Linked DNA regions of Rhodopseudomonas palustris. The protein of the gene in region 1 interacts with the protein of each later gene in a pairwise test. Links are inferred from orthologs where the notes say so. Each region holds a gene or a part of one and is shown on either strand. Other genes may lie near its edges.

The links.
Region 2: the proteins of ccmE (region 1) and FLL57_RS20655 interact in binary tests that used the Escherichia coli proteins (3 or more experiments, as listed by UniProt). The link is inferred for Rhodopseudomonas palustris from one-to-one orthologs.

The regions. Positions count from the first base shown.
Region 1 is NZ_CP041387.1:1,225,753-1,233,409, forward strand. Bases 2,166-5,068 are described here. They hold ccmE (cytochrome c maturation protein CcmE), read left to right. Parts: upstream 2,166-3,316; coding sequence 3,317-3,820; downstream 3,821-5,068. Other genes in these bases: ccmI (c-type cytochrome biogenesis protein CcmI), read left to right, coding at 2,166-3,200; FLL57_RS05615 (heme lyase CcmF/NrfE family subunit), read left to right, coding at 3,817-5,068. Also shown: FLL57_RS05595 (RT0821/Lpp0805 family surface protein), read left to right, coding at 1-307; FLL57_RS05600 (hypothetical protein), read left to right, coding at 530-1,933; more of ccmI, read left to right, coding at 2,097-2,165; more of FLL57_RS05615, read left to right, coding at 5,069-5,799; FLL57_RS05620 (cytochrome c-type biogenesis protein), read left to right, coding at 5,813-6,310; FLL57_RS05625 (ABC transporter ATP-binding protein), read left to right, coding at 6,433-7,128; FLL57_RS05630 (ABC transporter permease), read left to right, coding at 7,125-7,657. UniProt on the Escherichia coli protein: Heme chaperone required for the biogenesis of c-type cytochromes. Transiently binds heme delivered by CcmC and transfers the heme to apo-cytochromes in a process facilitated by CcmF and CcmH.
Region 2 is NZ_CP041387.1:4,484,027-4,491,715, forward strand. The notes cover bases 2,007-4,941. They hold FLL57_RS20655 (heme ABC transporter permease), read left to right. Parts: upstream 2,007-3,074; coding sequence 3,075-3,809; downstream 3,810-4,941. Other genes in these bases: ccmA (heme ABC exporter ATP-binding protein CcmA), read left to right, coding at 2,007-2,239; ccmB (heme exporter protein CcmB), read left to right, coding at 2,236-2,904; ccmD (heme exporter protein CcmD), read left to right, coding at 3,809-3,982; FLL57_RS20665 (DsbE family thiol:disulfide interchange protein), read left to right, coding at 3,998-4,594; FLL57_RS20670 (ComEA family DNA-binding protein), read left to right, coding at 4,735-4,941. Also shown: aconitate hydratase AcnA, read right to left, coding at 1-1,421; more of ccmA, read left to right, coding at 1,637-2,006; more of FLL57_RS20670, read left to right, coding at 4,942-5,118; FLL57_RS20675 (septation protein A), read right to left, coding at 5,150-5,767; signal recognition particle-docking protein FtsY, read right to left, coding at 5,764-6,711; FLL57_RS20685 (RluA family pseudouridine synthase), read left to right, coding at 6,740-7,639. UniProt on the Escherichia coli protein: Required for the export of heme to the periplasm for the biogenesis of c-type cytochromes.

The DNA.
Region 1 (7,657 bases):
CGATGCCGCCGCGATGGGCGGTCTGATCGGGCCGAAGATCGGCGCGCTGCTGAATGCCGAAGACCGCCGGCTGGCCTATGCGGCCGAGCTGGAAGCGCTCGATCGCGGCGAATCCGGCGCGCCGGTGGCGTGGAAGAACGCCGCCTCCGGCCGCTACGGCAACATCGTGCCGGGGCCGGCCTATCTGAAACAGGGCGTCACCTGCCGCGGCTTCTCGCATGCGGTGACGGTCGGCCAGCAGATCGAAATCTCCCGCGGCACCGCCTGCCGCGCCCATGACGGCGCACCCTGGACGGCGCAGGGCTGAGGCTGAGGCCATCCGCTGCGTGCTGGAATGTGATGGTTGCCAGCACGTTGGCGGCATGACCGGCAGTTCCGGCGGAGCGTGAATGCGGTGACCTCGCCGGTCACCTCAACCCCTTCTTAATATCGCCGTGGCTATCTCTGGGGACAGCGCCGTGGCGCGACGGGCACCGTGCGACCGGTGCGCTGTTCGACGCGTGCGGACAGCCTGCAACCCCATGGGCGCATGAGCCAGACACCGACCGAAAAGCTGAGAGACTATCTCTCCCAGCTCCCGCCGCAGTCCCAGGCGCTGCTGATGCGGGAATTCGAGCGCGCGCTGGAGCGCGGCGACGACGTGGCGGTCGCCAGCTTCGTGCTGGAGGAGTTGCGCAAGATCGTCCGAGGCTCCGACGACGACAGCCGCCCCCGCAGCGACGATCCGGCGCGGCTGATGTTCCGGGTGCTGGAGCCGTTCCTGATCGATCCCAAGGAGACCCCGCGCCCGGGCCAGATCCGGCGCTCGTCGCTGACCTCGGTATGGCAGTGGCTCGAGCGCGAGGGGATGCCCGATCAGATCCGCGAGTTCGAGGCGGCGCTGATCGGCCTGCGCGGCGCGCCGGCGTCCCAGGTCGAACAGCAGGTCCGCAAGCTGCAGCAGGCCGCCGCCGCCGCAATCGAGAAACTGATCAATCCCGAGGCCGGCGTCGACCGCCAGCGCGCGATGTCGCGGGTCGGGCCACCGTCGGTGATCGAGGATCTCGCCCCGATCGGCGCCGTGCTGAAGAACCGCGACGCGATCGACAGCTTCAACGGCAAGCTCTCCAGCAACCTGCGGGTGTTCGGCGACAGCCAGGTCAATTCGATGATCGCCGCGCTCAACGTGCCGGGCCTGCAGACGCCGATCCTGCTGCCGTTCGCGCTGACGCTGATCCTCGGCCATCTCAACCAGCCGTGGCAGATCGTGCGGCTGGCGATCAAGGTCGCCGGCTCCGACGACGAGATCAAGGTCGCGGCCACGCCCTACGGCGTTGCGGTCACCATGGCGGTTCAGGATCTGGCGCGGCTCACCGCCGATCTGCGCGAGGAGATCCGCCGCGGCCACTACGGCAACGTCGCCGAAAACCTGAAAGTGATCCACGACGGCGTTCGCGGTCTGCGCACCGAACTCGACATCCGCAGCGACTCGGCCTGGGGCAAGCAGCTCGCCGCGATCCGCGTCGAAATCTCCAACGCCGTGAAGTCGGAGATCGAGAGCGTGCCCGGCCGGGTTCGCCGGCTGCTGCGCCAGCGTCCGGACAAGGACATCGCCAGCGGCGCCAAGCTCGACCAGATCGAGGTCGACGAGGCGGTGGCGCTGATCGATTTCGTCGCCGTGTGCCGCACCTATGCCAGCGAACTGGCGATCAACGAAGTGACGCAGCGGACCTATTCCGAGCTGCAGCAATATGTCGAGAAATCCACCGACGCGCTGGTGCAGTCGCTGCGCGGCTCCGACCCCCGGGTGAAGCCGTTCCGGCATCAGCAGGCCCAGGCCGCGGTCCGGTTCTGCGAATTGCTGTTCAGCCAGGACTACGCCTCGCTGATGAGCCGCGCGGTCGAAAACGCCATGGTCGTGGTGGAACGCAAGCCGGCGGCGCGGGCGGGCTGAGCTCCCCTTTGATTCAAATCAAGTTTCGTCCCCTGCGGCGGCTTATCCGGTGCCGCAAATGTCAATTGCGGCTATCGTCCGACCATGGTGTAACCCGCCCGGCTTTTCGACCCGCCGGGCCGGTGCCGCGGCCCTTTAGTCCTCACCCCGGAATCCCGCTCGAATGGCGCTCTGGTTTGTGTTCGCGATGATGACGGCCGTAGCGGTGTTCGCCGTGCTTTGGCCGCTCGGGCGCAGCGTCAAGGCGCAGCGCGACGGCAGCGAGGCGGCAGTCTACAAGGACCAGCTCGCCGAGGTCGATCGCGACGCCGCGGTCGGGCTGATCGGCTCGTCCGAAGCCGCAGCCGCCAAGGTTGAGATCGGCCGCCGGCTGCTCGCCAGCGCCGAGACCGAACGCGCCACGCCGACCACGGCCCGGCCCGGGCCGCGCCGTGCGGTGGCGGTGCTCGCGCTGATCGGGCTGCCGGTGCTGGCGGCGGCGGTTTATCTGCCGCTCGGCTCGCCGTCGCAGCCCGACGAGCCGCTATTCGCGCGCGCCAAGGCGCCGCCGAATTCGCAGCCGCTCGAGAATCTGGTGGCCCAGGTCGAGGCGCATCTGGAGAAGAACCCGACCGACGGCCGCGGCTGGACCGTGCTGGCGCCGGTGCTGGCCAAGACCGGCCGGTTCGCCGACGCCGCGCGCGCCTATCGCAATTCGATCACCTATGCGGGCGACACCGCCGATCGTCGCGCCGATCTCGGCGAGGTGCTGACCTCGGCGGCGGGCGGCGTGGTGACGGCAGACGCCAAGACCGAATTCGAACGCGCCGTCGCGCTCAATCCCGACGACGCCAAGGCGCGCTATTTCCTCGGCCTCGCCGCCGAGCAGGACGGCCGGTCGAAGGACGCCGCGACGATGTGGCGGGCGATGCTGGAGAAGGCGCCGGCCGATGCGCCGTGGCGGTCGATGTTGCAGGCCGAGCTCGCCCGCGTCGATGGCACTGCGCAGCCGGCGACGCCGGAGAGCGTCGCCGCGGCGATGCAGAACATGAGCGAGGCCGATCGGGCCGCGATGATCCAGGGCATGGTCGGCAAGCTCGCCGCCAGGCTGAAGCAGAACGGCGACGACGTCGACGGCTGGCTGCGGCTGGTGCGCGCCTATATGGTGCTCGGCGACACCGAGAAGGCTAGGAGCGCGCAGACCGAGGCGCGTCAGGCGGTGGCCGGCAAACCCGAGCGGCTGAAACAGCTCAACGACGGCCTCAGGAGCCTCGGGCTCGACGGCTGACGATCGCTGCACGAACGATGTGGTTTTTCGACATCTTCGTCAGACAAAGACTCCGAAGCGGCGCGGTGGAGCGCCACTTTCGAACATCCGGTAGAGGACGCCGAGGCGAACGGACCATGACGCGTAAACAGCGGCGGTTGTTGATGATCGGGGGCGCCGGGGTGGTGCTCGTGGTGGCTGTTGGGCTGGTGCTCAACGCGATGCGTGACTCCATCGTGTTCTTTTCGACCCCCAAGATGGTGGCGGAGCAGCAGATCGCCGCCGGCAAGCGGTTCCGGCTCGGCGGCGTGGTCGAGCCCGGCTCGCTGCAGCGCGGCGAGCAACTGAAGGTGTCGTTCAAGGTCACCGACGGCGGCGCGACGCTGCCGGTCGCCTACAAGGGCATCCTGCCCGACCTGTTCCGCGAAGGGCAGGGCGTGATCGCCGAAGGCGCGCTCGACGCCGCCGGCGTGTTCGAAGCCGACACCGTGCTGGCCAAGCACGACGAGAACTACATGCCCAAGGAGGTCGCCGACGCCTTGAAGAAGGACGGCCACTGGAAGGACGATTACGGCAAGAAGTCGCCTGATCAGACCACGGCGGGGCAGGCCTCCGCCGACGCGGCGGAGGGCCGCAAATGATCGCCGAGGCAGGGCACTACGCACTCGTCCTGGCGCTCGCTCTGGCGCTGATCCAGTCCACCGTGCCGGTGCTCGGCGCGCGTCTCAACGACGGCGGCCTGATGAACGTCGCGCGCTCGACCGCGCTGGTGCAGTTCGTCTTCGTCGCCGCGTCGTTCGGCGCGCTGGTGTGGCTCAACGTCACCTCCGATTTCTCGGTGGTGAACGTCTACGAGAACTCGCACTCGATGAAGCCGCTGCTCTACAAGATCACCGGCGTGTGGGGAAACCACGAAGGCTCGATGCTGCTGTGGGTGGCGATCCTGGCGCTGTTCGGCGCGCTGGTCGCCGCGCTCGGCAGCAACCTGCCGCTGTCGCTGCGCGCCCACGTGCTGGCGGTGCAGGGCTGGATCGCGACCGCGTTCTATCTGTTCATCCTGATCACCTCGAACCCGTTCCTGCGGATTCCCAATCCGCCGATGGAAGGCCGCGATCTCAATCCGGTGCTGCAGGACATCGGTCTCGCGCTGCATCCGCCGCTGCTGTATCTCGGCTATGTCGGGTTCTCGATCTCGTTCTCGTTCGCCGCCGCGGCGCTGATCGAAGGCCGGCTCGACGCCGCCTGGGCGCGCTGGGTGCGGCCGTGGACGCTGATCGCCTGGGTCTGCCTCACCCTCGGCATCGCGATGGGCTCGTATTGGGCCTACTACGAACTCGGCTGGGGCGGCTGGTGGTTCTGGGACCCGGTCGAAAACGCCTCGCTGATGCCGTGGCTCGCCGGCATCGCGCTGCTGCATTCGGCGCTGGTGATGGAGAAGCGCAACGCGCTGAAGGTCTGGACCATCCTGCTGTCGATCCTGACCTTCTCGCTGTCGCTGCTCGGCACCTTCCTGGTCCGCTCCGGCGTGCTGACCTCGGTGCACGCCTTCGCCACCGATCCCAGCCGCGGCGTGTTCATCCTGGTGATCCTGTGCGTGTTCATCGGCGGCAGCCTGACGCTGTTCGCCTGGCGCGCCTCGGCGCTGAAGCAGGGCGGACTGTTCGCGCCGATCTCGCGCGAGGGCTCGCTGGTCCTGAACAACCTGTTCCTGACCACCGCCTGCGCCACGGTGTTCGTCGGCACGCTGTATCCACTGGCGCTGGAAGTGCTGACCGGCGACAAGATCTCGGTCGGCGCGCCGTTCTTCAATCTCACTTTCGGTCCGCTGATGGTGCCGCTGCTGGTCGCTGTGCCGTTCGGTCCGCTGCTGGCCTGGAAGCGCGGCGATCTGGTCGCCGCGGCGCAGCGGCTGATCGCCGCCGGCGTGGTGGCGCTGCTGGCCGTCGCCTTCGTCTACGCCTGGGTCCATGGCGGCGCGGTGCTGGCGCCGCTGGCCATCGGCCTTGCGGTGTTCGTGATCATCGGCGCGCTGGTCGATATCGTCGAGCGCATCGGCCTGTTCCGCAATCCGCTGTCGATCTCGCTGCGCCGCGCCGCCGGCCTGCCGCGCTCGGCCTGGGGCACGATGTTCGCCCATGCGGCGCTCGGCGTGACGCTGATCGGCATCGTCTGCGAGAGCACCTGGAACACCGAATACATCGCCGCGATGAAGCCCGGCGACAGCACCAGGCTCGCCGGCTACGAATTCAAATTCGAGGGCGCCAATCAGCGCCAGGGGCCGAACTATCGCGAACTGCTGACGCGGTTCACCGTCACCGAGGGCGGCCGGCCGGTCGGCGTGATGACGCCGTCGAAACGCAGCTTCGTCACCCGCGGCACCTCGACCACCGAAGCAGCGCTGCTGACCCGCGGCCTCAGCCAGCTCTACGTCTCGCTCGGCGATCTCAACGATCAGGGCGCCGTGACGGTGCGGATGTATCACAAGCCGATGGTGCTGCTGATCTGGTTCGGCCCGCTCCTGATGGCGCTGGGCGGCGTCCTGTCGCTGTCCGATCGCCGGCTCCGGGTCGGCGCACCGAAGCCCGCCAAAGCGCCGCGCGCGCTGCAGCCGGCGGAGTAGGGTGGAGAGACCGATGCGGAAACTGATTGCCGCTCTGCTTATCGTGGCCGCGACGGCCTTCGCGGCCCCGCTGGCGCACGCGGTGCAGCCCGACGAGGTGATGGCCGATCCGGCCAAGGAGGCGCGGGCGCGTGAATTGTCGCGCGAACTGCGCTGCATGGTGTGTCAGAACCAGTCGATCGACGATTCCGACGCGACGCTGGCCAAGGATCTGCGCCTCCTGGTGCGCGAGCGGATCGCCGCCGGCGACAGCAACAGGCAGGTGATCGACTATCTGGTGGAGCGCTACGGCGAGTTCGTGCTGCTGAAGCCGCGGTTCGAGCTGCACACGCTGCTGCTGTGGCTGGTGCCGCCGCTGGTGCTGGTCGGCGGCGGGCTCGGGCTGTGGCTGCACATCCGCCGCCGCGGCCGCGACACCGCCCGCGTCGGCGAAGCCCCGAAGCCGCTCAGCGCCGACGAGCAGGCGCGGCTGGACAAGCTGCTGGAGCAGGGGACGGACCGGGCTTCGTGATCAGACCGCAGGGTTTGGCGCTTCGGTAAATCATCCCGGGTCGCCGCCGCCGAACGCAGCTTGGCACCCCAGCGGAGACCGGCGACGAGGGGAGCGGTGCGGTGGGCCAAGACGCGAGTCCCGTGTTCTCCGCCAGAGGCCTGTGCAAGACCTACGGGTCTGGCGAGGCGATCGTCTATGCGCTGCGCGACCTCGACCTCGACATCTGGAACGGCGAATTCGTCGTGCTGCTGGGTCCGTCTGGATCCGGCAAATCGACCCTGCTCAACATTCTTGGCGGGCTCGACGCGCCGACCTCCGGGCACGCCAGCTGGCGCGACCACGAGTTGACCGGCGCGAGCGAAGCGGAATTGACGCGCTACCGGCGCGAGCACGTCGGGTTCGTGTTCCAGTTCTACAATCTCATCCCGAGCCTCACGGTCGAAGAGAACGTCGGACTGGTGGCAAGCATCGCCGAAAATCCGATGAAGCCGGTCGAGGCGCTGGCGCTGGTCGGTCTCTCGCATCGGCTCCGGCACTTCCCATCGCAGCTCTCGGGCGGCGAGCAGCAGCGCGTCGCAGTCGCCCGCGCCATCGTCAAACGGCCGGATGCGCTGCTGTGCGACGAGCCGACTGGCGCGCTCGATGTCGAGACCGGCAAGCTGGTACTGGCTGCGCTCGCTCGGGCCAATGCCGACCTCGGGGCCACCACCATTGTCATCACCCACAATTCGGCGATCGCCGGCATGGCCAACCGGGTGCTGCGGCTCGGCCATGGCCGGATCGTCGCCGACGAGCGCAACACCACGCTGTTGCGGCCCGAGGAGCTGAGCTGGTGAGTATCCTCGACCGCAAGCTGCGGCGCGATCTGTGGGCGATGCGTGCGCAGGTGCTGTCGGTCGCCTTGCTGCTCGGCGCCGGCGTCGCCGTGCTGATCGGCTCGGTCTCGACCTATCTTTCATTGCGGACGGCGCAGGAGGAGTACTACCGGACCAGCCGGTTCGCCGATCTGTGGGTGGAGCTGGAGCGGGCTCCGAGCACGGTGTCGGCGACGATTGCGGCGCTGCCTGGCGTCGGCATCGCCGAGCCCCGCGTCGTCAAGGACGTGCGCGTTGAGTGGGAGCGCTCGGATCTGTCGGTCGCCGGCGCCATCGTCTCGCTTCCGAGGCCAGGCCAGCCGTCGCTGAACCGGCTCGATCGCGTCAAGGGACGATGGCTCGATCCGGCACGGCTCGACGAGGTGCTCGTCAACGCCGGTTTCGCCAGCACCTGGGGCGTCAATCCGGGCGACACCATCCGCGTCATCCTCAACGGCAGGGTCGAGACGTTCCGGATCGCCGGCATCGTGCATTCGCCGGAGTACATCTA
Region 2 (7,689 bases), 3.3 Mb from region 1 along the record:
GTCTTCACCCACGGCGCCGCCTTGAGGCCCTTGGCGGCGGCGTTGCGCGCCAGCAGGCCGGCACCGATCAGCACGCTCGGATTCGAGGTGTTGGTGCAGGACGTGATCGCTGCGATCACCACATCACCGTGGCCGAGGTCGAAATTACGGCCTTCGACCTTGTAGCGGGCGCCGTCCAGCGCCTTCTTGTATTCGGCGTCCATCGCCGTGGTGAAGCCTTCCGCTACCGCCGGCAGCGCGACGCGGCCCTCGGGACGCTTCGGTCCGGCCAGCGACGGCACCACGTCAGCGAGGTCGAGCGTCAGCGTCACGGTGAACACCGGGTCCGGCGACTTGGCGGTGCGGAACAGGCCCTGCGCCTTGGCGTATTTCTCGACCAGCGCGACGCGCGCCGAGGCGCGGCCGGAGGTCTTCAAATAGTCGAGGGTTTCGCTGTCGACCGGGAAGAAGCCGCAGGTCGCGCCGTATTCCGGCGCCATGTTGGCGATGGTCGATTTGTCGGCGACCGAGAGATGATCGAGGCCCGGGCCGAAGAACTCGACGAACTTGCCGACCACGCCCTGCTTGCGCAGCATCTGGGTGACGGTCAGCACCAGATCGGTGGCGGTGACGCCTTCCTTGAGCGCACCCTTGAGCTTGAAGCCGACCACTTCGGGCAACAGCATCGACAGCGGCTGGCCGAGCATCGCAGCTTCCGCCTCGATGCCGCCGACGCCCCAGCCGAGCACGGCGAGACCGTTGACCATGGTGGTGTGCGAGTCGGTACCGACCAGCGTATCCGGATAGGCGACCTCGAAGGTGCCGGTCTTGCGGCCGATGGTCATCTTCTCCTTCTTGGTCCAGACCGTCTGCGCCAGGTACTCGAGATTGACCTGGTGGCAGATGCCGGTGCCGGGCGGCACCACCGAGAAGTTCGAGAACGCCTTCTGACCCCACTTCAGGAACTCGTAGCGCTCCTGGTTCTGCTTGTACTCCTCGGCAACGTTCTTCTTGAAAGCCTGGTTGTTACCGAAGAAGTTGACGATCACCGAATGGTCGATGACGAGATCGACCGGTACCAGCGGGTTGATCTTCTCGGCCGAGCCACCGAGCTTCTGCATCGCGTTGCGCATCGCCGCCAGATCGACCACCGCCGGCACGCCGGTGAAGTCCTGCATCAGCACGCGCGCCGGGCGGAAGGCGATCTCGTGCTCCAGCGCCTTCTTCCGCATCCACTTGGCGACCGCCATGATGTCGGCCTTCTTGACGGTGCGGTCGTCCTCGTTGCGCAGCAGGTTTTCCAGCAGCACCTTCATCGAATAGGGCAGACGGGAAATCCCCTTCAGACCATTCTTCTCGGCGGTGGGCAGGCTGTAATAGACGTAAGACTTGCTGCCGACCTTGAGGATCTTCCGGCATTTGAAGCTGTCGAGCGAGGTCATGTAAGGCGGGTCCCAGATTATCGTTGTCGATGGGGCGAGCTTGTATGCTGGCTCCGGAGGGGCAGGCCGTCCGGCTTGCAGGCGCCGATCGTGTGCTGCATCAAGTTCCGGCTTATAGAACCTTTCCAATTGCGCCGCCAGTTCGACAATGACAGGCGAGCGCATCGATTTGTGAGCAGGCCGTTCCGATCCCGGGGCGGAACAGGTTGGGATGCATGCGGCTGTCGGGGCGCGACTTACGATGTGTACGAGGTGGCCGCGAGGTATTCGCCGGGCTCGCCTTCGATGCAAGCGGCGGCGAGGCACTGGCGCTGGTCGGCCACAACGGCGCCGGCAAGACATCGTTGTTGCGGCTGATCGCCGGGCTGCTGACACCGGAGGCCGGAACCATCACGCTCGACGGCGGGGAACCGGATACGCCGGTCGCCGAACAGGCGCACTATCTCGGCCACCGCGACGCGCTCAAGCCGTCGCTCAGCGTCGCCGAAAATCTCGGGTTCTGGCGCGACTTTCTCGGCGGCGACCGCACCGACCTCAGCTCCGCCATCAAGGCGGTCGGGCTCGGCCACGCGGCCGAGCTGCCGGCGGCGTATCTGTCCGCAGGGCAGCGGCGGCGATTGTCGATCGCCCGGCTGCTGGTGGTCCGGCGGCCGATCTGGCTGCTGGATGAGCCGACCTCCGCGCTCGACGTCAAAGGCCAGGAGCTGTTTGTCGGCTTGATGCAGGATCACCTCGCCGGCGGCGGCATCATCGTCGCCGCCACCCACACGCCTCTCGGCATTCCGGTGCGCGAGCAGCGGATCGGAGCCTCTGCATGACCGCGCTCGGCGCCATCATTCGCCGCGATATCAGGATCGCGCTCCGGGTCGGCGGCGGCGCGCTGATCGGGGTGCTGTTCTTCCTCACCGTGGTGGTGCTGATGCCGTTCGCGGTCGGCCCGGACCTTGCGCTCTTGAAGCGGCTCGGGCCGGCGATCCTGTGGCTCGGCGCGCTGCTCGCCAGCCTGCTGACGCTCGACCGGCTGTTCACCGCCGACGCCGAGGACGGCTCTCTCGACCTGATCGTGATGAGCCGCACGCCGCTGGAGCTGACCTGCGCCGCCAAGGCGCTGGCGCATTGGCTGGCGGCAGGGCTGCCGCTGATCGTCGCGACCCCGGTACTCGGCCTGCTGCTCAACCTCGACGGCAGCGCATCGCTGGCCGTGATGGCGACGCTGCTGGCCGGCACCCCGGCGCTGACCTTCACCGGCATGATCGGCGCCGCGCTGGCGGTGACGCTTCGCCGCGGCGGCCTGCTGCTGGCCGTTCTGGTGCTGCCGCTGTCGATCCCAGTGCTGATCTTCGGCGTTTCGGCCTCCCAGGCGGCGATCGTCGGCCCGGTGTCGTTCGGCACGCCGTTTTCGATCCTGTGCGCGATCTCGCTGCTCAGCCTGGTGATCGGCCCGTTCGCCGCTGCCGCCAGCCTGAGGCAGGGCCTGGACTAGAACAGGCGCAGCGTCGTTGGTTCGGTGCCGATGCCGTCGGTTCGGACCCGCGACACGCCGGATTCGCACCCGCGCGCAGGCGCTTCACCGCCGATCAACTCCTTCGGAAGTCGCCCCTGATCTGACCCACGTCATTGCCTGCGCCGGTCCCGGACATTATCAGGGACGTCATGAAGCTGACCGAACTCGCCAATCCGACCCGGTTCCTGACGCTGGCAGGGCGCCTGCTGCCGTGGCTGGCGGCCGCGACCGCATTGGCGTTGGCGGCCGGCCTCACCCAGGCGATGCTGGCGCCGGACGACTACCAGCAGGGCGCCACCGTCAAGATCATGTTCGTGCACGTGCCGAACGCCTGGCTGGCGATGGCCGTCTGGGGGGTGATGAGCATCGCCGCGCTCGGCACCCTGGTGTGGCGGCATCCGCTCGCCGACGTCGCCGCCAAGACTGCGGCGCCGATCGGCGCGGCCTTCACGTTTCTGGCGCTGGTCACCGGCTCGCTGTGGGGCCGGCCGATGTGGGGCACCTATTGGGAATGGGATGCCCGGCTGACCTCGATGCTGGTGCTGTTTCTGATGTATCTCGGCCTGATCGCGCTGTGGCGCGCGGTCGAGGATCCGTCGCGCGCGGCGCGCGCCGCGGCGGTGCTGACCCTGGTCGGCGCCATCAACCTGCCGATCATCAAGTTCTCCGTCGACTGGTGGAATACGCTGCACCAGCCGGCCTCGGTGGTGCGGATGGGCGGATCGACGCTCGACAAGGCGTTCCTGATCCCGCTGCTGGTCACCGCGATCGGATTTTCGCTGCTGTTTCTGACCTTGCATCTGGCGGCGATGCGCAACGAAATCCTGCGACGGCGAGTCCGCTCGCTGCAGATGCTGCAGGCCAGCCGGGCCGAGGCGGCGTGATGTTCGGCAAATACGCGGACTTCATCGTCTCGTCCTACGCCGCGACCGCGATCGTGGTGCTGCTGCTGATCGGCTGGGTGGTGCTCGACTATCGCAAGCAGAAGGCGCGGCTGCGCGACCTCGAAGCGCGCGGCGCCGTGCGCCGTTCCGGCCGCAGCGCCACCGACCACTGAACCCGACGGATCATCATGACCGACACCCTCGACCCCGCCTCGTCGAAGCGCCGTTCCTGGCTGGTGGTGCTGCCGGCGCTGCTGTTCGCCGGGCTGGCGGTGTTGTTCTGGTTTCGGCTCGGCGACAGCGACGTATCGCGGATCCCGTCGGCGCTGATCGGCCGGCCGGCGCCGCAGACCCCGCTGCCGCCGCTGGAAGGCCTGAGCCGCGACGGCACCCAGGTCGCCGGTCTCGATCCGGCGATGTTCAAGGGCAGGGTCAGCGTCGTCAACGTCTGGGCGTCCTGGTGCGTGCCCTGCCACGACGAGGCGCCGCTGCTGATGACGCTGGCGGAAGACAGCCGGATTCAGCTCGTCGGGATCGACTACAAGGACAAGCCGGACAACGCCCGCCGCTTCCTCGGCCGCTACGGCAACCCGTTCGCCGCGGTGGGGGTCGACGTCTCCGGCCGCGCCGCGATCGAATGGGGGGTGTACGGCGTGCCGGAAACCTTCGTGGTCGGCCGCGACGGCAGGATCGCCTACAAGCTGGTCGGCCCGATCACTCCGGACAACCTCGAGAAGGTCTTGAAGCCCGAGATCGCCAAGGCGCTCGCGGCGCCGCAGAGCTGATCGGCCTGTTAGCACGGCCGAATACCCTCCGAGAAATAAATCGGACCGTTTATCGGCCGTTCATCGCAGCGCCATTGCGGCGCCACGAATCCGGATGAGCTTTCGGACGTTACTAACAACGTCCTCTGGAGGGACATCCGATGAGTATTTCGACTTTGCGTCGTCTCACGCTCGCCCCGCTCGCCGCCGCCGTCGCGCTCGGCCTGTTCGCCGCCGCGCCCGCGATGGCGCAGGCGCCTCAGCCGGCCACGCCGCCGACCGCCAAATCCGACAAGATGACCCCTCCGCCGAAAGCCGACAGCAAGGCGGCAGCCCCGGCGAAGTCCGAGAAGACCGAGCCCCTCGACATCAATTCAGCGACCGCCGAACAGCTCGATGCACTGCCCGGCGTCGGCAAGGCGTACTCGGCCGCAATCATCAAGGGCCGGCCCTACAAGGGCAAGGACGAACTGGTGCACAAGAAGATCGTGCCGCAGAAGACCTACGACGGCATCAAGGACAAGATCATCGCCAAGCAGAAGTAAGCGAGGCGAAGCCGGGAAGAGGGGATCGCGGTCAGCGCCCCGACACGTCGCCTTCGCCGGCGGCGCTCTGTTCGAGCGTCGCCGGTTCGGCCGCGTAGCGCTTGATCAGCGGCATTTGCGTCATCGCGAACAGCATGGTCAGCGGCACCATGCCGAATACCTTGAAATTGACCCAGAAGTCGGTCGACTGCGTCCGCCAGACCGCTTCGTTGAGCAGGGCCATGGCGAAGAAGAACAACGCCCAACGCAGCGTCAGCTTGCGCCAGCCCTGCGCCGTCAGGTTGAACACCTGATCGAACATGATGGCGATGAACGAGCGGCCGAACAGCAGGCCGCCGCCGAGCACCGCAGCGAACAGCGCGTACACGATGGTCGGCTTCATCTTGATGAAGGTCTCGTCGTGCAGCACCAGCGTCAGGGTGCCGAACACCAGCACCACCACCGCGGTCACCAGCGCCATGACCGGAACGTGCCGGGTGACCGCATAGGACGCGATCATCGCGGCCACCACCGCGACCATGAAGGCGCCGGTGGCGGCGAACAGATTGAACTTGGCGTTGACGACGAAGAACACCAGCAGCGGGCCGAGCTCGGTCGCCAGTTTGAACAGCGGATGCGGCCGGTTCTTCTCGAGGAGCTCGTCGCTCATGCGGCCTCCGTGCCGGCGATCGCCTTGGCGAAATCGCGCGCGGTGAACGGCGACAGGTCGTCGACCCCTTCGCCGACGCCGATGAAATGCACCGGCAGTTTGTGCTTCTCGGCGATCGCCACCAGGATGCCGCCGCGGGCGGTGCCGTCGAGCTTGGTCATCACCAGCCCGGTGACGCCGGCGGTCTTGGTGAATGCTTCGACCTGCGACAGCGCGTTCTGGCCGACGGTGGCGTCGAGCACCAGCAGCACCGCGTGCGGCGCGGTCGCATCGACCTTCTTGATCACCCGCACCACTTTTTCGAGCTCGCTCATCAGCTCGGTGCGGTTCTGCAACCGCCCGGCGGTGTCGATCAGCAGCACGTCGCGGCCCTGCTCCTTCGCCGCCGTCAGCGCGTTGAAGGCCAGACCGGCCGCGTCGGAGCCCTGCGCGCCCGCCACAACCGGCGTGCCGGTGCGCTCGCCCCAGACCTTGAGCTGATCGATCGCCGCAGCCCGGAAGGTATCGCCGGCGGCCAGCATCACCTTGTGGCCCTCGGACGCGAACCGCGCCGACAGCTTGCCTATGGTGGTGGTCTTGCCGGAGCCGTTGACCCCGACCATCAGCACCACGAACGGTTTCTTCCCGGCATCGACGACGAGCGGCTGCGCCACCGGCGCCAGCACCTTCTCGACCTCCGCGGCGACGATCTCTTTGACGTCGCTGGCCGAGATCATCTTGTCGTAGCGGCCCTCGCCGACCGCGCTGGCGATCCGCGACGCTACCTCGGCGCCGAGATCGGCTCGCAGCAGGACGTCCTCGATCTCCTCGAGCATCGCCCGATCGAGCTTGCGCTTGGAAACGAATTCCGACAGCGCCGTCCCGATCGAACTCGAGGTGCGCTTCAAGCCGCTGGACAGCCGCCGCCACCAGCTCTGTTTCGAATTTTCCGGAGTGTCGCTCATCAGGGCGCTGTGTTAGCCGTTTCGTGCCATGAACGAAAGCCACCCCGATCAATTCGACGTGCCGGAACTGACCGCGGACGAGATCCAGGCGCGCGTGCTGTATCGCGACGGGCTGATGCTGGTGATCGACAAACCGCCCGGTTTGCCGGTGCATCGCGGCCCCAAGGGCGGCCCGAACCTGGAAGCCTCGTTCGACGCGCTCCGCTACGGATTGCCGCGCCCCCCGGTGCTGGCGCATCGGCTCGATCGGGACACCTCCGGCTGCCTGGTGCTCGGCCGCCATCGCAAGGCCACCGCCACGCTCGGGTTGCTGTTCAAGCACTCACGGATTTCCAAGACCTATTGGGCGATCGTCGAGGGCGGCCCAATCGAAGACTCAGGTGAGATCGACCTGCCGATCGCCCGCCTCAATGCCGAACGTGGCTGGTGGCAAAAGGTCGATCCGGACGGGCTGCCGTCGCTGACGAAATGGCGGGTGATGGGGCGGTCCTCCCCTCCCGCTTGCGGGGAGGGGTCGGGGGTGGGGGTCCATAACGGGACGCCATCCTTGGGGCGCCCTCACCCCACCCCTCTCCCGCAAGCGGAAGAGGGGGTTCTCAGTGCTGGGGGAGAGTGTGACGATCTGGCTCGAAAGCCGGGCGCCAAATCCGGCGCGCCGCCGCCGGCGCAGCTCACCTGGCTGGCGCTCGAGCCGATCACCGGCCGGACCCATCAGCTCCGCGTGCATTGCGCCGCGATGGGGTGGCCGATCTTCGGCGACAACATCTACGGCAACGGTCCGCGGTTCGGCGAGCCGCGGCTGCATCTGCATGCCCGCGAGATCGTCATCCCGCTATCGCGCAACAAGCCGCCGGTGGTGGTGACCGCACCGCCGCCGGCGCATATGCACCCGCGGCTTTCGGCCTGCGGCTGGACCGGCGCCGCCTGACGGCGGAGCCGGCGCCGAACGCGTTCTTCGCCGGTTCGCCGCAGCGCACG